4 regions of the Micromonospora olivasterospora genome follow, and region 1 is predicted to be linked to each of the others. Evidence: riboswitches for the same ligand, from Rfam matches in the RefSeq annotation. Region 1 holds a riboswitch; each other region holds the start of a gene.
The links. A riboswitch is a leader RNA that binds a small molecule or an ion and turns the genes downstream of it on or off. The one in region 1 is predicted to bind cobalamin.
Positions count from the first base shown of each region.

Region 2: linked by a shared signal. The riboswitch ahead of JD77_RS10600 (ABC transporter substrate-binding protein) and the one ahead of bluB (5,6-dimethylbenzimidazole synthase) in region 1 are both predicted to bind cobalamin.
Region 3: linked by a shared signal. The riboswitch ahead of JD77_RS10565 (ribonucleoside-diphosphate reductase subunit alpha) and the one ahead of bluB (5,6-dimethylbenzimidazole synthase) in region 1 are both predicted to bind cobalamin.
Region 4: linked by a shared signal. The riboswitch ahead of metE (5-methyltetrahydropteroyltriglutamate--homocysteine S-methyltransferase) and the one ahead of bluB (5,6-dimethylbenzimidazole synthase) in region 1 are both predicted to bind cobalamin.

Region 1 covers NZ_VLKE01000001.1:2,877,110-2,882,860, forward strand. The annotation lists gene JD77_RS13175 (serine hydrolase domain-containing protein) at 1-416, opposite strand, end outside; gene JD77_RS13180 (dihydrolipoyl dehydrogenase family protein) at 513-1,931, shown strand; partial or broken gene JD77_RS13185 (crotonase/enoyl-CoA hydratase family protein) at 1,937-2,688, opposite strand; cobalamin riboswitch at 3,008-3,206, shown strand; gene bluB (5,6-dimethylbenzimidazole synthase) at 3,242-3,862, shown strand; gene JD77_RS13195 (Rieske (2Fe-2S) protein) at 4,014-4,865, shown strand; gene JD77_RS35470 (hypothetical protein) at 4,945-5,163, opposite strand; gene JD77_RS13200 (LysM peptidoglycan-binding domain-containing protein) at 5,160-5,751, opposite strand, start outside.
Region 2 covers NZ_VLKE01000001.1:2,307,662-2,313,412, forward strand. The annotation lists gene JD77_RS10585 (ABC transporter ATP-binding protein) at 43-828, opposite strand; gene JD77_RS10590 (FecCD family ABC transporter permease) at 825-1,829, opposite strand; gene JD77_RS10595 (FecCD family ABC transporter permease) at 1,829-2,776, opposite strand; gene JD77_RS10600 (ABC transporter substrate-binding protein) at 2,818-3,855, opposite strand; cobalamin riboswitch at 3,886-4,068, opposite strand; gene JD77_RS10605 (hypothetical protein) at 4,532-4,780, opposite strand; gene JD77_RS10610 (hypothetical protein) at 4,950-5,751, opposite strand, start outside.
Region 3 covers NZ_VLKE01000001.1:2,300,427-2,306,177, reverse strand. The annotation lists gene JD77_RS10570 (ribonucleotide-diphosphate reductase subunit beta) at 1-893, opposite strand, end outside; gene JD77_RS10565 (ribonucleoside-diphosphate reductase subunit alpha) at 938-3,325, opposite strand; cobalamin riboswitch at 3,450-3,667, opposite strand; gene JD77_RS10560 (hypothetical protein) at 3,796-4,020, shown strand; gene JD77_RS10555 (superoxide dismutase) at 4,469-5,083, shown strand; gene JD77_RS10550 (superoxide dismutase) at 5,080-5,349, shown strand.
Region 4 covers NZ_VLKE01000002.1:35,361-41,111, forward strand. The annotation lists gene metE (5-methyltetrahydropteroyltriglutamate--homocysteine S-methyltransferase) at 1-1,221, opposite strand, end outside; cobalamin riboswitch at 1,328-1,531, opposite strand; gene JD77_RS31295 (hypothetical protein) at 1,823-2,131, shown strand; gene JD77_RS31300 (hypothetical protein) at 2,597-3,415, opposite strand; gene JD77_RS31305 (sigma factor-like helix-turn-helix DNA-binding protein) at 3,420-4,262, opposite strand; gene JD77_RS31310 (sigma-70 family RNA polymerase sigma factor) at 4,504-5,124, shown strand; gene JD77_RS31315 (Lsr2 family DNA-binding protein) at 5,121-5,636, shown strand; gene JD77_RS31320 (GGDEF domain-containing protein) at 5,648-5,751, shown strand, end outside.

The sequences.
Region 1 (5,751 bases):
CCCGGCTCCCACTCGGGCTCGGCGGCGGCCAGGTCGGCGCAGAGCAGCGCCCAGTCGGCGACCGCCTCGGCCGGACGGGGCACCGGGAACGCCGGCAGCCCCGCCGTGTGGCTCAGCACCTGCCGCACGGTGGCCCGGGCGCGGAACGCCGGCCAGTGCGCGGCCACCGGGTCGTCCAGGCCGAGCCGGCCCCGGTCGACGAGCGCCAGCAGGCACAGCGCCGCCACCGGCTTGCCGACCGAGTACACGTTGACCAGGGTGTCCGGCCGCCACTCCCGCCCGCCGCCGGCGGCCCCGCCGACGACGTTCACGACCGGCCGCCCGTCGTACCAGACGGCGAGGGAGGCCCCCGCCTCCCGGCCGGTGGCGAGCAGGTCGTGGAAGCAGTCCAGGACCGGGGCGAAGCGTGCGTGCATCCGGCCACGGTAGGGCCTGCCCGCCGGGGCGGGCGCGGCAATTCCGGCCCGGCGGGGGTGGCCGCGGCCCGCCCGGTACGGAATGCTGGCGTGGTGGTGCAGCCGGAACTGGTGGACGTGGTCGTGGTCGGGCTCGGCGTCGGCGGCGAGGAGGTGGCCGGGCGGCTCGCCGAGGCCGGCCTGCGGGTCGTCGGGATCGAGCGGGGCCTGGTCGGCGGGGAGTGCCCGTACTGGGGCTGCGTCCCGAGCAAGATGATGATCCGGGCCGCGAACGCCCTCGCCGAGGCCCGCCGGGTCGACGGGCTCGCCGGCACGGCCCAGGTCCAGCCGGACTGGGCGCCGGTGGCGAAGCGGATCCGCGAGGAGGCCACCGACACCTGGGACGACACGGTCGCGGTGCGGCGGTTCACCGACAAGGGCGGCCGGTTCGTCCGGGGCGACGGCCGGCTCGACGGCCCGGGCCGGGTACGCGTCGGCGACCAGGTCTTCCAGGCGCGGTACGGGATCGTGCTCGGCACGGGCACCCGTCCCGTCGTCCCGCCGATCGACGGGCTGGCCGACACCCCGTACTGGACCAACCACCAGGCGATCGAGGTCGAGGAGCTGCCGGGGTCGCTGCTGGTCCTCGGCGGCGGCGCGATCGGGCTGGAGCTGGCGCAGGTCTTCGCCCGGTTCGGGGTCGCGGTGACCGTCGTCGAGGCGATGGACCGGGTGCTCGCCGTCGAGGAGCCCGAGGCGTCCGAGGTGGCCGCGGCCGCGCTGCGCGCCGACGGGGTGCGTGTCGAGACCGGCCTGCGGGCCGAACGGGTCAGCCACGACGGGCGGGTGTTCACCCTGCACGGCGCGGGCGGCGTCACGTTCACGGCCGACGAGCTGCTGGTGGCGACCGGCCGGCGGGCCGACCTCGACGAGCTGGGCCTGGAGACGGTGGGCCTCGACCCGTCCCGGCGCCACCTGGCGGTCGGCGACCGGATGCGTGCCGCCGAGGGGATCTGGGCGGTCGGCGACCTGACCGGCGAGGGCCCGTTCACCCACGTCGCCATGTACCAGGCCGCCGTCGTGATCGCGGACGTGCTCGACCACGCCCGGCAGGCCCAGCCCGGGCCGGACGCCGGCAGCGCCCTGAGCGGGGTGGCGGGCCCGGCCGGGGTGCCCCGCTCCGACTACCGCGCGCTGCCCCGGGTCACCTTCACCGACCCGGAGGTCGGCGCGGTCGGGCTGACCGAGCGGCAGGCGCGGGAGCGCGGGATCAACGTGCAGGTGGGCGTCAGCCAGCTCGGCTCGTCGACCCGGGGCTGGATCCACCGGGCGGACGGGCTCATCAAGCTGGTGGCCGACGCCGACCGGGGCGTGCTGGTCGGGGCGACGTCTGTCGGGCCGGCCGGCGGCGAGGTCCTGTCGGCGCTGGTGGTGGCGGTCCACGCAGCCGTGCCGATCGGCCAGCTGCGTCAGATGATCTACGCGTACCCGACGTTCCACCGCGCCATCGAGGACGCCCTCCGCAACCTCCGGTAGCGCCGCTATGCCGGGGTGCCGTGCCGGCCCGCGCCGGCCGCGAAGCGGGCCGCGCCCGCCGCCGCATCGGCGGCCAGCGACTCGACGCCGTACGCGAGCTCGACCGCCAGCGCCTGCGCCTCGGGCAGGCCGGCGCAGGCCAGCACCGCCGCCCGGTCGTTGCGCAGGCACGTCTGCGGGTGGCGGGCGATTTCGGCGGCGAGTCGCTCGGCCTCCGCCCGGGCCTCGCCCGGCGCGACCAGCCGGTTCACCAATCCCATCCGGTACGCCTCGTCCGCCGGCACCGGCCGCCCGGTGAGGATCAGGTCCAGCGCCCGGCTCTCCCCGATCAGCCTCGGCAGCCGGACCGTGCCGCCGTCGATCAGCGGCACCCCCAGCGCCGGCAGAACACCCCGAGCACCGCGTCGGACTCGGCGATCCGCAGGTCGCACCAGAGCGCCAGCTCCAGCCCGCCGGCCACGGCGTACCCGGAGATCGCGGCGAGCACCGGCTTGGACAGGCGCATCCGGGTCGGACCCATGGGGCCGTCGCCGTCCGGCTCGACGCGGTTGCCGCTCGGGGTGCCGATCGCCTTCAGGTCCGCGCCGGGGCAGAACGTGCCGCCGGCGCCGCAGAGCACCGCGACCGCCGCCGCCGGGTCGGCCTCGAACGCGCGGAACGCGTCGGCCAGCGCCCGCGCGGTCGGGCCGTCGACGGCGTTGCGGGCCGCCGGCCGGTCCAGGATCACCGTGGTCACCGCGCCCGCGTCTACGGGCATGCCGGTCCTGCTGCGGGCTCGACCCGTACCCCCATCGGGACAGCATGCCGCCCCGGGGCGCCGGCGCGCCAGGGCGGCGCATGCGTGGGCCTCAGCCCTCGTCGCGGCGGGCCAGCTCGCCGCGTCGGCCCCGAGCGCGGTGGCGGTCCCGGCGCTCGTCGCGGCGGGCCAGCGTGGCGCCTCGGCCCCGAGCGCGGTGGCGGTCCGGCGTTCGTCGCGGCGGGCCAGCGTGGCGCCGAGGGCGGCGGCGACCACGCAGCCGACGCCGGCCAGCTGCGGCCAGGCCAGCAGGAGCGACCGCATCTCCACTACGATCGGCGGCGGCACGATCATGTGAGGTGCCCCACGCGAGTGGGGAGAATCGGGAAGCCGGTGCGAATCCGGCACGGGCCCGCCGCGGTGACCGGGGAGCCACCGTCCACGCGCGCAGAGCGCAGCCACTGGCCGCACGGCTGGGAAGGCGGGCGGCCAGGCGTCGATCCGGGAGTCCGAAGACCGGCCTCGCGTCGACCGCCCGCCCGTACGGGTGGGCCGAGCGCAGCGGGAGCCTGCCGTGGAACTGTACGACGCCATCCACCGTCGCCGTGACGTCCGAGCCCAGTTCACCGGGGATCCGGTGCCCGAGGAGACCCTGCGTCGCGTCCTCGCTGCGGCGCACGCCGCGCCGAGCGTCGGCTATTCGCAGCCGTGGGACTTCATCCTGGTCCGGGACGCCGACACCCGCCGCCGCTTCCACCAGCACGTCCAGGCCGAGCGGGACACCTTCGCCGCCACCCTGGACGGCCCGGCCGCCGAGCGGTTCGCCCGGATCAAGATTGACGGGGTGCTGGAGTCGACGCTGTCGATCGTGGTCACCTACGACGCGGCCCGGGGCGGCCCGGCGGTGCTCGGCCGGCATGCCATCGCCGACGCCGGCCTCTACTCGGTGTGCCTGGCCATCCAGAACCTCTGGCTCGCCGCCACGGCCGAGGGGCTCGGCGTCGGCTGGGTCTCCTTCTACCGGGAGCCGTTCCTCGCCGAGCTGCTGGGCGTACCGGACGGCATCCGGCCGGTCGCGTGGCTCTGCGTCGGGCCGGTCACCCACCTGGAGGCCGTACCGGACCTGGCCCGGCACGGCTGGCGCCACGCGCGCCCGCTCGCCGAGGCCGTCCACCACGATCGCTGGCCGGGCTGATCCGCTGGCCCCCATGGCGGCGGTATGGCGGTATCCGCGCCGGGAGGATGCCCCCGTGTCGGTGACATGCTGGTGTCCGTTCCCGGCGCGGCCGGCGCGAATTGTCGCCGTCGCCCGGTTTGCGGCCGCTTCCGCCGGGAAGTCGGACGGCATGCGGGCACTCTTGACGAAACTCGAACAGAACTCGGCGCTGGACCGGGCCGGCGACCGGTTGCAGCGCGGTGTCCAGGCCACCCTCCGGCCGCAGCGGGTCCGCGACCTGCTGCACGGAGTGTTCCTCGGGCACCCGTTGCATCCGGCGATGGTGCAGGTGCCGGTGGGTGCGTGGATCAGCGCGGCCGTGCTCGACCTGATGCCGGGGCAGCGCCGGGCCGCCACCGCACTGGTCGGGCTGGGCACGGTCAGCGCCCTCCCGGCGGCGGTCGCCGGGCTGAACGACTGGGCGGCCCTCGCCCGCGACCAGCGGCGGGTCGGCCTGGTCCACGCCGCCGCGAACACCGTCGCCCTCGCCCTGTACGCGGGCTCGCTGGCGGCGCGGCGGCAGGGCCGGCACGGGGCGGGGCGGATGCTGGCGTACCTCGGGCTGACGGCGGCGAGCACCGGCGCGTACATCGGCGGGCACCTGGCGTACAAGCAGGCGGCGCAGGTCAACCAGAGCGTCTCCGAACTGCACCGGATCAGCGACGGCTGGAAGGCGGTGGCGGACATGGCCGCGCTGCCGCAGCGGAAGCTGATCACGCGCGAGGTGGACGACGTCTCGGTGATCCTCTACCGGCACGGCGACGACGTCACCGTGATGCTGGAACGCTGCCCGCACCAGAGCGGCCCGCTCGGCCAGGGCGAGGTCACCCAGGTCGACGGGCACGACTGCGTGGTCTGCCCGTGGCACGGCAGCACGTTCCGGCTCAACGGCGGCGAGGTCGTGCACGGCCCGGCCGCGAACGACCAGCAGATCCTGTCGAGCCGGGTGATCGACGGGGTGCTCCAGGTCCGACTGCCCTGACTGCGCCGCCCGCACCCCGGCGTCGGCTCCGGGACGGGGCGTGGGTGGTGGCGGCAGGTGCGGGGCAGCGGTGTGCGGGTCAGTCCCGGCGGTGCCGGCCGGTGACGAAGGCCCGCGCGCCGGCGGTGGCGCGCGCGGTGGTGGTCCGGGCGGCGGAAGCGGCTCGGGCGGTGCTGGCTTGGGCGGTGCTGGCTTGGGCGGCGGCGGGCCGGCGGCGCAGTCCGAGAACCGCGCCGATCTGCGCACCGACGATGCTGGCGACGGCGAGCACCGCCGACACCGCGAGCGGCCGGTTCACCCGGTCCTCCGCGCCGGCCCGGGACGCCCCGGCGGCCATCGCCGGCTGCCCGCCGGCCGGCGGCTGGCCCACCTGCTGCGTCGACTGGGACGACCCGGCCGCCGGCTGACTGGCCGACGGCCCCGGCGAGGGGCGGGTGGCCCGAGGCGACGAGGGCGTGCCGGGAGCGCCGGACCCAGCCGGGTCGGCCGGGGACGCCGGAGCCTCGGACGGCGCGGCCGGGGACGCCGGCGGGCGACCGGGTCGCCGGGGGCGGGGGCCGCCGGCCGGGCCACGAGCCGGCCGGTGGCGTGCGGACGCGCCCCGCCGTCCTGGCTGCCGTCGGGGAGCCGGATCAGCTGTCCCGGGCGGATCCGGTCGGGGTCGCGCAGCCGGTTCAGCTTCGCCACGTCCCGGTAGCGGTCGAAGTCGTCGAGATAGCGCTCGGCGACCTTGCCGAGGTAGTCGCCCCTGGCCACCCGGTAGACCGTCGGCCCGGCCTGGTCCGGCGCCCCGACGGCCGTGGCGGCCGTCGCCGCTGCTGCCTGGGCGGCCGCCGGAGGCGTCGCGGCGGCCGGAAGGGCAGCCGCCAACCCGTGGGCCGCCGCC
Region 2 (5,751 bases), 570 kb from region 1:
ACTGCCATGTTGCAGCCGACGCCCACCCGTTGGCGACGATCATCATGAGGTGGTCCGTGGTTCCGGCAGGACGAGGGGCGTTCCGGTCGTGGGGTCGGTGATGATGCGAGCGCGTACGCCGAACACCGCCTCGACCAGTTGCGCGTCCACGACGTCGGCGGGCGGCCCCTGGGCGATCACAGCGCCGTCGCGCATCGCGACGATTTCGTGGGCGTAGCGGCAGGCCATGTTGAGGTCGTGCAGGACGGCGACGACCGTGCGGCCGGCGGCGTTGAGGTTGCTGAGCAGGTCCAGGACCTCCAGCTGATGGGCAAGATCGAGGAACGTGGTCGGCTCGTCGAGCAGGAGCAGGTCGGTGTCCTGGGCGAGCACCAGGGCGATCCAGACGCGTTGGCGCTGGCCTCCGGACAGCTCGTCGACGGGACGGCCGGCCAGCTCGGTGACGCCGGTGGCGGCCAGGGCGGCGGTCACGGCCTGTTCGTCGCCGGCCGACCACTGCCGCAGCCACTTCTGGTGCGGGTGTCGGCCTCGGGCGACCAGGTCGCTCACGGTGATGCCGTCCGGGGCGATGGGCTGCTGCGGCAGCACGCCGATGCGGCCGGCGACCTCGCGTGTCGGCAGCCGGTGGATGTCGCGGCCGTCGAGCAGAACCGTTCCGGACGCCGACGGCATGAGCCGGGCGAGGCCGCGCAGCAGCGTCGACTTGCCGCAGGCGTTGGGACCGACCACGGCGGTGATCTTTCCTGGAGCGATCTGGAGGTCGAGGCCGGCCACCACGGTGCGGCCGTCGTAGGCGAGGCGCAGTCCGGTGGCACGCAGGTCGGTCATCCTGTTCTCCCGATCCGGTTGGCTCTGGCCAGCAGCCAGATGAGCAAGGGGGCGCCGAGCACGGTGGTGAGCACGCCGACGGGCAGTTCGGCCGGGGCGAGAACCCGGCGGGCGGCCAGGTCCGCGCAGGCCAGCAGCGCGGCGCCGACCGCGGCCGAGGTGACCAGCGCGAGGCCACGCTCGCGGACCAGGCGGCGGGCCAGTTGCGGCGCGGCCAGCGCGACGAAGGCGATCGGCCCGGCCGCCGCGGTGGCCACTGCCGCGAGAGCGACGGCCGTGGCCAGCAGCGCGACCCGGGCCGGCTCGGCCCGGGTGCCCAGGGCGAGAGCGAGGTCGTCGCCGAGCTCCAGGGCCCGTAGCGATGCCGCCAGCCGCAACGCCACCGGCAGCAGCACCGCGACCGCGAGCAGCACGGGCAGCACGTGGCCCCAGGACCGGCCGGCGAGGCTGCCGGAGAGCCAGATCGCGGCCTGCTCGGCGGTGTAGACGTTGGCGGTGTTGAGCAGGTACGCGGTCACCGAGGTGAGCATCGCGGTGATCCCGATGCCGACCAGTACGAGCCGGTAGCCGGTGACACCGCGACGCCAGGACAGCAGATAGATCCCCACCGCGGTCGCGAGCGCGCCGGTGAGGGCGCCGGACGCGACCGTGACCGGGCCGGCCGCGACGATCACCACGAGGAAGACCGCCGCGGCTCCGGCGCCCGCGTTGATGCCGATGATGTCCGGGCTGGCGAGGGGGTTGCGCACGACGCGTTGCACGATCGCCCCGGACAGGCCGAACGCGGCGCCGACGGCGATCGCGGCGAGCGCGCGGGGCAGCCGCAGTTCGAGGATCACGTAGGCGCTGCGGCGGGTCGAGCCGTCCCCGCCGGTCAGGACCGTGAGCACGTCGGAGATCGGCAGCGGGTAGTCGCCCATGGTCAGTGAGGCCACCATCGCGACCACGGCGATGACCAGAGCGACCAGGCTGACCACGGCGGCTCGCCGGTCGGCGCGCATCACAGCTCGGCCAGCCTGCGACGGCGTACCAGGGCGATGAAGAACGGCGCGCCGGCGATCGCCGTGACGATGCCGGCCTGCAGTTCCTGCGGCTCGGCGACGACGCGGCCGAGCACGTCGGCGGCGAGCAGCACGACCGGCGCCAGCACCGCCGCGTAGGGAAGCAGCCAGCGGTGGCCCGGGCCGGTCAGGGCGCGGGCCATGTGCGGCACCGTCAGCCCGACGAACGCGATCGGCCCGGCGAGGGCCACCGCGGTGCCGGCGAGCAGCACCACGGCGAGGGCCGCGGTGGCCCGGCCGGCGGCCAGGCGCTGCCCGAGCGAACGAGCCATGTCGTCGCCGAGCGCGATCGCGTCCAGCGCCCGCACCGACATCGCCGCCAGCAGCGCCCCGGTGGCCAGGAACGGCAACGCCGTGCCGATGACCGAGATGTCCGCCGCGGTCAGCGCCCCGACCGACCAGTACCGGTAGGAGTTGAACGTGTTGATGTCCAGCAACGTCAGCGCCGTGGTCAGCCCACCGAGCAGCGCGGTCGCGGCAGCACCCGCGAGCGCCAGTTTCACCGGGGTGGCGCCGCCGCGGCCCAGCGAGCTCAGCGCGTACACGCCGGCGCCGGCCAGCGCCGCACCGGCGAACGAGAACCACACCCAGCCGCCGAAGGTGTGCACCCCGAACACCGAGATCCCCAACACCACACCGAGCGCGGCGCCGGCGTTGACGCCGAGCACCTCCGGTCCGGCGAGGGCGTTGCGGGTCAGGCCCTGCAGCAGGGCGCCGGCCACGCCGAGGGCTGCGCCGGCGGAAACCCCGACGAGGGTACGGGGTACGCGCAGGTACTCCACGATCCGCTGCGCGTCGGAGCCGTCCGGGTGCAGCCAGGTACCGGCGACCGTACTCATGCTGATCGTCTCGTTGCCGATCAGCAGGGAACCGAGGACCGCCGCCACGAGTACGACGACGGCCCCGGCCAGACCGGCAGCCCGAGCGTTCAGAACTTCTCCGGGTGCAGCAGCTTTGCCAGATTCGCCACCGCGTCGGCGTTGCGCACTCCCGGTGTGATCTCGGCGAACGTCACCGCGTAAATCCGGTTGTCACGGATCGCGGGCACGTTCGCCAGCGCGGGGTCGGACTTGAGCCCGTCGATGACCCCCTGCGCGCCGTCCGGGCCGACGTCGGCCCCGCAGCAGGCCGGGATCACGATGACGTCGGGCTTGCGCTTGATCAGCTCCTCGGTGCCGATCCGGGCGAGCCGGCCGGGCACGTCGTCGAACACCTGAATGCCGCCGGCCTTCTCGATGATCGTGGTGGCGACGTCCTCGCTGCCGAAAACCCGCAGCTCACCGCCGCCCGGCCGGTTCAGCATCGCGACTGTCGGCCGCTTCACCCCGGCGAGTTCGCTCTCGACGCCGGCGACGGTCTGCTTCATCTTCGTGACAAGAGCCTCGGCCTGCGTCGTCGTGCCGAGAACACGGCCGAGGTCGGTGAGGTCGCCGTAGACGCTGTCAAGCGAGACGTCGTTGTCGGCCAGGGATTTCTGCCCCTCGCCGTCGGCGGTCGGGCAGTACTGGGTGAACAGGTACGAGCCGATGCCGATCTTGTTCAGTTCGGCGCGGGTGCCGAGTCCCTCGGTGGTGAAGGCCCCGGTGAACCCGGAGACCACGAAGTCCGGGTCGAGGCGCAGCACCTCCTCGCGGCTCGGATACTCCTCCGGGTAGTAGGTCGGCTCCTGCTGGTCCGGGTGGAACTGCGCGGCATATTCGGGCAGCAGCGGATTGTCCAGGTAGGCGGCGCCGACCAGCTTGTCGCCGGCGCCGAGGGCGTACACCGCCTCGATCCCATTGTGGAAGGCCGCGAAAATCTTGGTGGGCGGGGCGCCGGCCGGCACGGCGACACCGCAGTTGGTGACGGCGGTCGCGCCGCTCCCGGCGGTCACCTCGGGTTCGGTGTCGCTGCCGGAACAGCCGGCGAGGGCGACGATGAGAACGGACAGCGGCGCGGTGATGCGCCAAGGCATGGGGAACCGCACAGCGGGACCGCCTTCCAGCACCTCGTGGACGGGTCGAAGCGTGCCGTGGCCGGTCTCCTGGCTGACGGGACAAGCAACCACCGGCCGGCCTTCCTAGGCGCAAATGCCCAGTGACCTCGCGAACGACGAGGGCCAGCGGTCTCCCGATCACAGTGGCGAGGGCCGCGCCGGCATCACACCGGCTTCCCGAACACCACGGCGCCCACACGATAACCGCTCACCTCCGGCCAGGAACCGCTGCGGGGTGCCGGGGGTGGGGATCGACGCACCGAACCCGCCCGCCGCCGCGTGGCCGGCACAAACCAGAAACGCCCCGGGAGAGGATCTCCCGGGGCGTTTCTGATGCATCCGATCAGCTTGTTGTTTAACCCTTCTGATCTCGTCGTTCGGCGATGGTGAGGGCGCGTTTCACGGTCTTCCCGACGTCGTAGCTGGGTGCGGGCTGTCGGTTCTTCCCCATGGACAAGCCCGTACGACGCCGACTACGACTCAGCGGGGTGATCAACGAGTACCACCGGGCGGCCTGAAATGATCTTCAAAATGCCAGGTCAAAGCCACTGAACGAGTTTCGGCACGGTGCAGGCTGCGGCGTAGCCGAGGCGTCGCAGCCGGGCGCCCAATCGTGCGGAGCTCAGCGACGTGCCGGGAGCGGCGCCGGGGAACAGCCACCGGTTAGCTAGCGGACGAGGTTTTCGGCACCCGCAGGGGCCTCCGTGGTGCGTATCTCGATGATGCCGGCGACCCAACGGGTTCCCCTGGGACCGCCGACCCGGATCACGGCGACCGCGGCGAGCTGGTATCCCGGTGCGCCGTTACCGTCAGCCGATTCGATGGGGGTACCGAACCGGATGATCTCGCGCCATATGTCGAACCCAGGCCCGAGATCCCGAGCGACCTGCGCGATCGGCTTGCCGGTCTCCCGCACGATCCGCACCGTGCCCTCGCGGAACTTTCTATCGAACCGCTTTCTCGTTTCAGCCATGACCGTCTGTCCCCTTGGGTTTGGTCTCCACGCTGACGGGGGAACCTCACCCGACGATGATGATCTTCCCCGCAGCGGAGCCGCCGCCGAACGGGACAACGCCGGGGCCCTGTCAGGTCGATGGGGGCGCGGTGTCGGGTTCCTGTTTGATGGGTTTGGTGGGGTTGATGGGTGGGAAATTCTCTTCCTTGTCGTAGTAGTGAGGGCCGTAGTCGGCGATGACGATGCGATGGGGGTTGATAACGAGGTTGAATAGGTTGTTCAGACCGAAAAGCACCATGATTTCTTGTCGGCGGATTCTGTTGTTGTTGTCGGGGATCCTGACGGTGAATTGCAGGTACACCGAGTTGGTGCGGTAGATGTCGGGTTCCCTGGTGTCGGGTTTGAGTGCGGTGTTGGCGAAAACAATGGAGTTTGCGAAGCCTTCGGCGCTCATGGCGATGGTGCGCTTGACTCGGCGTGGAGCCACAAGTCGCCGACCGCGAGACCGACGACCACGAACTCCGTAGGAAGGACGGGAGGTTTCGAGGCTAATCGAATAGGATGGGTACAGCCGGTAGTCTCGTTCCCAGGCCGCCATTCGTCGCTGATTCTCGAGTACGGCGCCGGGGTACACGCCGAGCAATTCCAGAAGGAAGCGTTGCACGAAGGCATCCTCCAGGGCCAATCCCAACCTGCCTTCGAGTACGTCGGGTCCGCGTTCGTGAGGCTCCAGGAGGTCTGCGGTCATGCGGAGGACTTTGACTCGTGGGTTTTCCAATGATTCGCCGAGGACCAGTCGGCGGATCTCCGCTGCGACCATCCGCTCGAGCAGGGGCCACAGGCGCTCCAACTCCTCGTCCGGTACGTGGGGTAGCCGGGGATCGTTCGGGTTTCTGGCGATGCCACTCAGGAACTGTTTGTCCGAGTCCATG
Region 3 (5,751 bases), 580 kb from region 1:
ATGAACGGGAACGGGTTCGTCGAGCCGTAGAGCGGTGCGATGCCGAGTTGGGCGAGCCGACGGTCGGCCACGTGCTGCAGGTACTGGCGCATCTCGGCCAGGGAGAGCCCGGATACACCCTGTTCGAGGAGGTCCTCGGCGAACTGGGCCTCGCACTCCACCGCTTCGGCCAGCATCTCGCGTACCTGGCGGGTCATCTCGTCGTCGAACAGGTCCGGCTCCTCGCGGCGGACGGTTTCGACGACGTCGAAAGCGAACGCCATGTGCATGGACTCGTCACGGAACACCCAGTTGGTGCCGGAGGCGAGCCCGTTCAGCAGGCCCCGGGACCGCAGGAAGTAGACGTAGGCGAAGGCGCCGTAGAAGAACAACCCCTCGATACACGCGGCGAAGCAGACCAGGTTGAGCAAAAACGCCCGGCGGTCCTCGCGGGTCCGCAGCTCGCGCAGCGCGAAGACGGAGTCGATCCAGCGGAAGCAGAACTCGGCCTTGCGTCGGATGGACGGGATGTTCTCGATGGCGGCGAACGCCGCGAACCGCTCCTTCTCATCCGGGACATACGTGTCGAGCAGGTTCAGGTAGAACTGCACGTGCACGGCCTCTTCGAACAGTTGCCGGGACAGGTAGAGCCGGCCTTCCGGGGAGTTGACGTGCTGGTAGAGATTGAGCACCAGATTGTTGGCGACGATGGTGTCCCCGGTGGCGAAGAACGCGACGAGCCGGGACACCAGGTGCTGCTCGGCGGGCGAAAGCCTGGCCAGGTCGGCGAGGTCGGAGTGCAGGTCGACCTCCTCGACAGTCCAGGTGTTACGGATGGCGTCCTTGAACCGGTCGAAGAAGTGCGGGTAGCGCATCGGGCGCAGGGTCAGGTCCATGCCGGGATCGAGCAGCATGTGCCGCTCGCCGGTGCTGGCGGCGCGGGATTCGGGGACGGTGGTCACTGGCAAGCCTCGCAGCTCTCGGGGTTCTCGAGGGAGCAGGCCACTGCGTCGGCGCTCGAACCGACGACGGTGGGCACCACCGCGGCGGCGGTGACGGCGACGGTGGCCTGCTGGATCCGCGTCGCCGGACGGGAACGCAGGTAGTAGGTGGTCTTCAGCCCGGACTTCCAGGCGTAGAAGTACATCGACGACAGCTTGCCGATGGTCGGCGCGCTCATGAACAGGTTCAGCGATTGCGACTGGTCGACGTACGGCGCTCGGGCGGCGGCCAGGTCGATCAGCGCCCGCTGCGGAAGCTCCCACGCGGTGCGGAACACCTCCCGCACCTCGACGGGCAGTTCCGTGATGCCCTGCACCGATCCCTCGGCGCGCTTGATCTGGTCTCTGATCGCCGGCGTCCACAGTCCGCGCGCCTTCAGCTCACCGACAAGGTAGGTGTTGACCTGGAGGAACTCACCGGACATGGTTTCGCGCTTGAACAGGTTGGACACCTGCGGCTCGGTGCACTCGTAGCAGCCGGCGATCGAGGCGATCGTGGCGGTCGGAGCGATCGCGACCAGCAGCGAGTTGCGCAGGCCGTGCGACGCGATCGCCGAACGCAGCCCCTCCCACCGCTCCTGCTGCACGGGTGCCGCGCCCCACAGGTCCGGGTGCAGCTCACCGCGGGCGGCGCGGGTCTCGACGTACGCGGGATGAGGGCCGAACCGCTCGGCGAGCCCCGCCGAGGTTTCCAGGGCGGTCAGGAAGACCTCCTCCTGCACCCGGGTCGACAGGTGCCTGGCCTCGGCCGAGTCGAACGGCAGGCGTAGGGCGAAGAACGCGTCCTGCAGGCCCATCAGTCCGAGCCCGACCGGCCGCCAGCGCGGGTTCGACACCGCTGCCTGCTCGGCCGGGTAGTAGTTGATGTCGATCACCCGGTCGAGGAACACCACCGCGGTACGTACGGTCGCCCGCAGCTTCTCCCAGTCGACCCCGTCGACCGTGACGTGGGCGCCCAGGTTGATCGAGCCGAGGTTGCACACCGCGGTCTCGGTGTCGCTGTTGACCTCGAGGATCTCGGTGCACAGGTTGGACAGGTGGATCACGTTGCCCGGCGCCCCGGTCTGGTTGGACAGCCGGTTCGACGGATCCTTGAACGTCATCCACCCGTTGCCGGTCTGCGCCAGAGTGCGCATCATCCGCCCGTACAGGTCTCGAGCCTTGACCGTCCGGACGGCCTTTTTCTCCGCGACCCGGTAGGCGGCATCGAACTCCTCCCCGTACAGGTCGGGCAACTCGGGCGCGTCGGACGGGTCGATCAGCGACCACTCCTCGTCTGCCTCGACGCGGCGCATGAACTCGTCCGGGACCCAGTTGGCCAGGTTCAGGTTGTGCGTACGACGGGACTCCTCGCCGGTGTTGTCCCGCAACTCCAGGAACTCCTCGATGTCCGGGTGCCACGGCTCCAGGTAGACGCAGGCCGCGCCCTTACGCCGGCCACCCTGGTTGACCGCCGCCACGCCCGCGTCGAGCGTCTTCAGGAACGGCACGATGCCGTTCGACCGGCCGTTCGTGCCGCGGATCAGCGCGCCCCGACCGCGCACCCGCGACCAGGCGATGCCGATGCCGCCGGAGAACTTCGACAACTTCGCGACCTGGTGGTACCGCTCGTAGATTGAGTCCAACTCGTCACGGGGAGAGTCGACCAGGAAACACGACGACATCTGCGTGTGCCGGGTCCCCGAGTTGAACAGCGTCGGAGAACTCGGCAGGTACGCCAGCGACGACATCAGCCGGTAGAACCCGATCGCCTCGGCCGGCGTCTGCGACAACCCGCAGGCCACCCGCAGCAGCCAGTACTGCGGCGTCTCCACCACCAGCCGAGACTCGGGGTGACGCAGCAGGTACCGGTCGGCCACCGTACGCAGGCCGAAGTACTCGAAGCGCAGATCACCAGCCGGGTCCACCGCGTCGTCAAACGTGCCCGCGTTACGGGCCACGAACGCGGCGGTGCCATCGCCGATCAAACCCAAGCCGTGGGCACACCGGATGGACTGGCTGAAGCTCGCCACACCATGCCCGCGGACCTCCTTGTCCACGGACGCAGCCAGCAACCGCGCCGCCAGCCTGGAGTACTGCGGCTCCTCACCGATCAACTCCGCTGCCGTCTGGATCAACAGCTTGTCCAACTCGGCGGTGGTCGCCCCGTCATACAGCCCGCTGACCGTCTTCGTGGCCACCCGCAGCGGGTCCACCTCGTCCAGGTCGGCCACCCACCGCTCGACCGCCCCGGCAATCTTGTTGACGTCCACCAGTTCGGTGTCACCGGTACCCCTGCGGACCCGCATCCCCGCCCGGCGATGCTCCGCGCCCGAACCGGACGCGAGCTCCTGCACGTCTGTCATGATCTCTCCTCGCGCTGTCGCCGATAGCCCTCGGACGCGCGAGTGAACGCCAACGGACCCGGCGGCAGAGCCGGGCCGGTTGCTGGCGTCGGCCGTCCCGCGCGGCCTCCGACCGCCGCACGCGGCACGTGCGGCGCGCTGGCAGGTCTTCGGACTCGCGGGCCTGACCGGGGCCGCCGGTCGTCTACTAGCCGTCGCTTCCCAGGCCCGGCCGGGCCCAGTGCTTGATGACGGCGGTCGTTCCCACTCACCGCTGCGGGGCAGTCCCGGACTCGCACCGGGTTCCCTCTTGCCTCGACCGCACCACTCGGACCCGGCCGAACCAGCTGCGCCGAACACCATATATGTGGCCGCCACCGAATGGGCAACACCAGATGTCGTGTCCACGTGTCAGGATCGTCTCACCGGTCACGCTCATTTGCGCGGAGGGTGCACGAGAACCACTCCGGGCATGTTGGTCCTGCCCGGGCGTGGATCTTTACGGCGATAGTTGTCGAACCTATGCAATGCCCGCGTGCGGCAGGAGGGCTGACAGCGCGCGGGCGGCAGAGCAAGCCGGTGGTCACCCGCCGCAGGTCCGGGACCTCGCGCAGTTGACCGTCGTCGAGGCGCAGCCACTGCTGCTGTTCTTCGATCACCGCGACCCGGCGAAGGTCAGTCAACTCAGCATCATGCACCCGGCGCTGATGCCATGACCACAGCCGCGCGCAGGCGTACCGTGCCGGTGACCGGCGGCGGGGCGTCGTCCTTCTGCCCGACGGCATCTGGGACATCTACGTCCTACCAGCTTGTGGCAGAGCCTCTCCAGTCAGCTGCCGGTGGTGTCCCGGCAACCACACGCCTGAAGATCACATTTCAGTGACTGCTCATGACTTTCGTCTCCGGTCGCGTGGCCTTCCATGGCGAGTCGGTCCCGATGAGGTTGGCGGCGAGTGTGGAGAACGTTCGGATCGCCCAAGGTGCCCGGGACGGCAGCGGCGGGGCGACGGCGGGATCCGGACGACAGTCAGGGAGCTTGTTGCAAATAGCTGGCAACTACGAGAGAGTGGTATTAGCGGACGGGTGCCTCGGCTTGCGATGATCCGGACCTTTGCTGGGGCATCCGTCCGCTCGCACCCTGGACCGCGAGATGAGGAGCCGCTGGTGGGCGTCTACACGCTGCCCGACATGCCGTACGACTACGGCGCCTTGGAGCCGGCGATGTCCGGCGAGATCCTGGAGCTGCACCACAGCAAGCACCACGCGGCTTATGTGAAGGGCAGCAACGATGCCCTGGAGCAGCTGGCTGAGGCCCGGGAGAAGGGCGACTTCGCGGCGTTGGTCGGGCTGGAGAAGACGTTCGCGTTCAACCTGTCCGGGCATGTGCTGCACTCGATCTTCTGGAACAACCTGTCCCCGGACGGCGGCGACCGCCCAGGCGGGGAGCTGGCCGCAGCAATCGACGAGCACTTCGGCTCGTTCGACGGCATGGCCGGGCAACTCTCGGCGGCGACCAAGAGCGTGCAGGGCTCTGGGTGGGGCGTGCTGGCATGGGAACCGCTGGGCCAGCGGCTGATCGTGGAGCAGGTGTACGACCACCACGGCAACGTCGGGCAGGGCGCCACTCCGCTGCTGGTGTTCGACGCCTGGGAGCACGCGTACTACCTGCAGTACCGCAACGTGCGTCCGGACTACGTGGACCGGCTGTGGGACCTGGTGAACTGGGCCGACGTCACCGCCCGCTTCGATGCCGCCCGCGCCGCGGCACCGAAGCTGTGACCGGAGCGGCGGACTCGGTCCCTGTCGCGGCAGACCTCGTTCAACGTGCGGCCGGGGTCATCGCTGCGAAGCGCTGCGGTGACCTTGCGGGCGCGGAGGAACTCCTCGCCTCATTCGAGTCCGAGCAAGCCCGGACCCTTGGCTTCTACCTGCTCGCGGACCTCGCGCTGAGCCTGGTCGGCGCGCAGACCGGCCAATCCCTGCAAGAGGTGGTGCGGGAGCTGGCCCTGGTTGTGGCAGAGACGGCACACCCGCATACGGCCTGAGTGGGCATCGGCCAAACGCGCGAAGTCGGGTGGCCGTCCCTTCCCGGCGGTGATTGTCTCGGCAGCCAGCGGTGCTTTCTCTGCCGGCACCGTGCGCGAGTAGCGGAGCAGCTGTCCGGCCGTCCGTGACGCGCGGCGGCCGGACAGCCGACACGTCGCCCCGCCGGCGCAGGCCGGCGAGATCAGCATGACTCGATGGCGTCGGCAGGCGACCGCGCCGATCACGACGAAGCCGAGCAGGGGCGCCCCGGAACCTGGCAGCGCTCAACTAAGTGCGGCGGCGGTCGGTAAGCGTAACGGCAGCGCTGCACGGCAGCCGCGTACTACGCCCCGCATGGACGAGCGCGAATCGGGCGCCGGCGGGCGATCAGCCGACTCGCCAGCCCTTCCTGAACCGGCGGG
Region 4 (5,751 bases), on a different contig from region 1:
CTGCTGGGCGGCGCGGCCGGCGTAGTCGCCACGCTGCCGGTCGGCCGGGCGCAGGGCGGTCAGGCGGGCGCGGACGTCGTCGTGCCGCCACGCCGCCGGGATCGGCGGCAGCGGCGCGGGTAGGTCGGCGGTACCGTCGCGCAGCGCGCGGCCGAGCAGCACCACCTCGTCGACCTTCTGCCGGGCGAACGCCAGCCGCGCTCGCAGCTCGGTGTCGAGGCGGGTCTCGGCGTCCAGGTCAACCGGGACGTGCAGCAGCGAGCACGACGACGACACGGCGACCTGGTCGGCCAGGCCGGCGACGGTGGCGCCGGTGACCGCGGCGGCGCGCAGGTCGGTGCGCCAGATGTTGTGCCCGTCCACCAGGCCGGCGACGATCGTCTTGCCGCGCAGCGGACCGGCTCCGCTGAGCCGCCTGAGGTTGCCCGGCCCGGCGACGAGGTCCAGGCCGATCGCCTCGACCGGTGTGCCGAGCAGCGCGGGCAAAGCGTCGCCGAGCTCGCCGAAGTAGCTGGCGACGAAGATCTGCGGCCGCTGCTCCAGCTCGCCGAGCCGGATGTAGGCGCGGCGCAGCGCGTCGATCTCATCCGGGGTGCGGTCGGCGACGTAGGCGGGCTCGTCGAGCTGCACCCACTCCACACCGGCCCGCGCCAGGTCCGCGAGCAACGAGGCGTACGTCTCGACCAGGTCGTCCAGCCGGGCGAACGGGTCGGCGCCCTTGGCCAGCAGCAGGAACGTGGCCGGGCCGACGAACACCGGCCGGGTGGTGATGCCAAGGGCGCGGGCCTCGCTGTACTCGCTCAGGGCCTTGGCCGGGTTCGGGGTGAACTGGGTGTCGGCGTCGATTTCCGGGACCAGGTAGTGGTAGTTGGTGGCGAACCACTTGGTCAGCTCCAGCGCCGGCTCGGCGTCAACCCCGCGGGCCATCGCGAAGTACGTGTCGAGCTCGGGCAACCCGAGCCGGCGAAACCGGGCCGGGACCGCGCCGACGGCGACGGCGGTGTCGAGGACGTGGTCGTAGTAGGAGAACGTGTTGGACGGGATGGCGTCGAGGCGGGCATCGCGCAGCGTCTGCCACACCTGGCCGCGCAGGCCGGCCGCTGTCGATTCCAGGGCGGCGGCGTCGATGCGCCCTGCCCAGTACGCCTCGACGGCCTTCTTCAGCTCGCGGTTGCCGCCGATGCGCGGATAGCCGAGCACGGTGCTGGTACCGAATGTCACGGGGTGTTTCCCTTCCCTCGAGGTGCCCGACGTGCACGGGAAGGCAGGGGAAAGGCCAGACGGCCTTCCGCCCGGCCCTCCCGAGAGGCCGTCGGGGGCGCACGCGGTCGTGTGCGCGGTGCGGGCAGGTCTTCGGACTCGTGGGCGTCGTGCTCGCGCCTACCGGCCGTCGCTTCCCAGGCTCGCGCCCAGTGCTTGATGACGGCTTTCGTTCCCACTCACCGCTGCGGGGCAGTCCCGGTCTCGCACCGGGTTCCCTCTTACGACGCACGGCCTGGCGGCCGCGCGAACCAGCACTGCAGGCAATCCTAGAACTCGTCATCTGTTGCCACGACCGGCCCCACCGGACGGCCGAACCATCTGCGATGGACGCCATATATGCCGACGGCAGGGGAGCCGCACACAACATCTCGTGTCGGCGTGTCCTTGGCCCGACGGGCTGCACGCATCCGGTGAGGGGCAGAGAGCGCGATGGAAAGGCGCATCGACCCCCAGAGAGTGCCAAACACCGGGCCCGCGGCGAGTTCGACCAGCAGTTCATCGGGGCCCGCGAGATGAACGCGGCGGAGCTGAAGCGGTTCGAGGCATGGGAGATGACGCGATGAGCGAGGACGTGGTCCGGGCGGCCGAGGCGTTCGCCCGCGGCGAGGTCGACTACGACGACACCGCCCCGGTCGAGCTGCCGCCGGCGGCGGAGACCGAACCGATGGTGATGCGCGGAGTGCGCCTGCCCGTGGACCTGGACCAGCGGGTCCGCGACGCCGCCGACGCCGCCGGCGTCAAGGCATCCACCCTCATCCGCGAGTGGATCGAACTCGGACTCACCGAGCTGGAGAACGACCGGCCCGTGTCCCTGTCCGCGCTGCGCCGCGCGATCGCCCACGCCACCCAGGCCAGCCGCGCCGCCTGACCGGCTCACCACCCACTCACAGCGGCTCACAGCGCAGAGTCACACCACCAAGCCAAACACCAACCACTGGCCGTTGCCAGCGAAGTTGAACTTCTTGCCATCGAATCTGGTTCGGATGGAGTTTCTGCCACTACAGATGGTCCGCTCCTGGTCATCGAGTCTGGAGTTGATGATGACGCTGGTGGCGGCGGAATCCGTTTGGCCTGGCGCTGAGCTGGTGTTCGTCGCGGCGGCTGGTGCGTAGGCCCACCCGATCGCGGCGCGACGGCTACCACCACGATCGGGGTCAGATTCGGTGGCACAAAGCCTCGAGCCCACCAGTCACATCTGAGCAGGCGAACCGACTCCCCTGCCATCGAAGATGAACCGCCCCTGGTCATCGGGACCAGCGCGGTTCAACTTCGCTGTCAACGGACAACCACAATCGGCAGCTACGCGACACGCCGTGAACCTAACAAAGCACTACTAGCTGGGTGAGAACCCATCGACGTAGATGGCAGTTGCGTCGTCGGACTGCTTGTTGCGTCGCCATCGGATCGCAGACGGATCTTGGCGTTCAGCCTGTCTCACTCGCGCGATAAGCGCTGTCGGTCCCTGGGCGCCAAGAAGATCTAGCGTGTTGGGCCAATCAAGCAGTCCAAGCGTCACTGCGCGAGCGGCACCGTCGCTGAGGACCGCAACCCTCGTCTGCGCATCGACGGGGATGAAGCCGGTCAAAGCCTGCTGCACCACCGCCGGATCGGCCTCGGCGATCCAGTAGCCGCCTGGGACGTTCCGGGCGGCTAGTTCGGCGTGCTTCATGGCGAGCAATGCCGCCGCTTTACCAGGCGAACCGATCGGATGGCGATCTGCTTCTGCCCGCTCCGCTGCGGCGGTACGGCTTACCCGATCATCGGTGATCACGGTCAACCGGCCACCTTGATCGACCGCCAGCGAGACGTCTCCGAGGACCAGGTAGTCGAGTCCTCCAGGCTGAAAACGCACCAGACCGACACCGGCTGACGGCGTGCCTGGGTGCCCTAGATCGCAGGTGCTGCGGTGCTCGTCGGCGACTCGGCTGATCGCGATGGCGAGCGCGTTCGACAGGGACGTGGACGGATCACGCACCAGCTCGATCGAGGTCTCCCCCAGCCGGCGGGCATACCAGCTCACGCCATGAAGGCAGCCTGTATCGGTGCGGGCGGTAGCGCCGTCAAGCACAGCGACCAGGTGCTCGTCGGCATAGAACCAGTCCTCATTAGCCCGGTCGCTGCTGCCCGGGTCGCTGGCGGCGAGTACCCGCATGCGGTCATGCACCTTCATGCCGGTAGACGGGCGTGAGCAGGTCGCTGGAGGTGATCTGTCGAGTAGCCGCATCGAAGCTACAGGTGATCAGCGCGGACCACCGCCGGCCGCGTACCTCGCGGTATATCTCGGACAGATGGCCCTCAAGGTAGTGCGCCGCTCCGGCAGTGCCAGGGCCATGAATGCCTGCGAGGTACAAGAACGTTCCCTTGCCGTCGGGGCGCGGGAGCCGGCCGATGTAGGCGTAGTCGACGGGCTCACCGCTATCGCTGGGGGATCGAAACTCCTGGCCCGCATTCTTGTCGACCAAGTACCACCCGCGCTCGTCAACCGAGAACCCCAGGTGCTCGTCGGACTCCAGCACCTGACCAACGAACGGCAGTAACCGCGGGCTAGTGAGGACGATCAGATTCGGTCGGTTCAGCTTGACCAAGCCAGGCGGCGGCACGATCTCATGATCCGCGCTGAGGCCGACAGACCTCGCCAACTCGGCAATGCGGTCGTAGGCGGCTAAAGCTTCAGCAGACAGCACCGCTAGCGGCTTCCCGTCTGGCCGTCCGGTCTCGTGCTTGCCGCCGATCGCCACGGTTAGCCGTCCGGTGCCGAGGAGGGCGCGCTCGGGTCGGACCCCGGCAGACAGGAGCTGGGAGACGCGCGAGCGGGACATGCCCAGGGCCTCGGCGATCTGGAGTTGAGTCAGCCCGCTGTGCAGAAGCCCCTCGAAGACCTCACGCCGTTCGCGCGAGAGGTCCGCGATGGCCAGTTGGTGGTCATCGATGAGGGCGTTGATCTGGCGCGCGCGCTCAAGCGGATCTTGCGCTGCGGCTGCTTCCTGTGACTCGGACACCACTTACTCCACTCCGGTGAGGGGGCTAACGAGAGCGTAGTTGGTCAGCCCACAGGCCATGCTTCGGATGGTTAAGGGGGCTATCAAGACTGGCTGATTCAGGGGGCTTGACCAACGGTAAGGGCTGTGGTGTCCTTAGTCCACCCCCCTAAACAAGCGTAAAAAGGGGGCTGAAAGGAGAGGGCGCCAGCGGGATTGCGGCCCGCCGACGCCCAACGGCATCCACCCCAAGGAGGCACAGATGCCAGCAACGAGGGTAAGCCCTGCCCCGGCCGATCCGGCGCAGGCTCCTTCTGGATCGATGACCGGCGAGGTGTCGGCGCTGGTGGCGCGGGCGCAGGCCGGTGACGCGGAGGCGTTCGGCCTGGTCTACGACCGGTACGTCGACCAGGTCTTCCGGTTCGTCTACCGGCGGGTTCTGGACCGGCAGGTGGCCGAGGACCTGACCTCGGAGACGTTCCTGCGGGCGCTGCGCAACCTGGCCAGCTTCCGCCGGCCGGGCGGCGACTTCGGCGCCTGGGTGACCATGATCGCCCGGAACCTGGTGATCAACTGGCAGCGGTCGCACCAGCGGCGTGAGCGGCCGGTCGCCGAGCTGCGGGACGCGGCCCCGGTCGACCAGGCGCCGAGCCCGGAGGCCGTCGCCGTGACCACGCTGACCCGTGAGGCCCTGCTCGCCGGGATCGAGCAGCTCAACCCGGCGCAGCAGCAGTGCATCACGCTGCGGTACCTGCGAGAGCTGTCGATCGAGGAGACCGCGCAGGCGCTGGGCAAGACCCCGGCGGCGATCAAGGCGCTCCAGCAGAAGGCGCTGCGGGTGCTGCGTGGGCTGCTGCCGGTGACGGCGGTGATGCCGGCATGAGCACCACGACGTTGGAGGTCAACGGTGTCGACCGGGCTGCTCTGGTGCGGGCCGCGGAGGGCACGCCGCGCGTCCCCGACCTGGGAACGCCGATGGGCATCCGGGTCATTACCGCGCCGGCTGACGCGATGGCGCCGGCCACCACCGAGGACGTCCCCACCGGCCAGACGCTGGAGCAGTTGCTGGCCCTGGCCCAGGGCAGCGAGGCCGGCCGTACCCGCCAGCTCGCTGAGAAGATCGGCGCCCTGGTCGCGGAGCTGACCGGCCGGCTGGAGGCCGAGCAGGCCGCCGAGGCCCGGCGCCGGGAGCTGGCCGAGAAGGAGGCCAAGCTCACCGCCGAGCTCGCCGCGCTGCGGCAGAAGATGGGCACCGGGCCGGAGGCCGCCGCGCACCGCGCCGCGATCCGTCAGTGGGCCCAGGCCAACGGCTACGCCGTGCGCGAGCGTGGCCGGATTCCGCGGAATGTTGTCCAGGCGTGGGCGGCGGCGACCGGGTCGGAGGTGACCCGGTGAAGGCGTTGAAGATGCTGCTGCCGGCCGCCGCCGTGCTGTCGCTGGCGGGTCACGTGTGGGCCGCGCAGGTGACCCGGTCGCAGCGGGTCCGGCTGATCGAGGCCCGCCGGAGCGC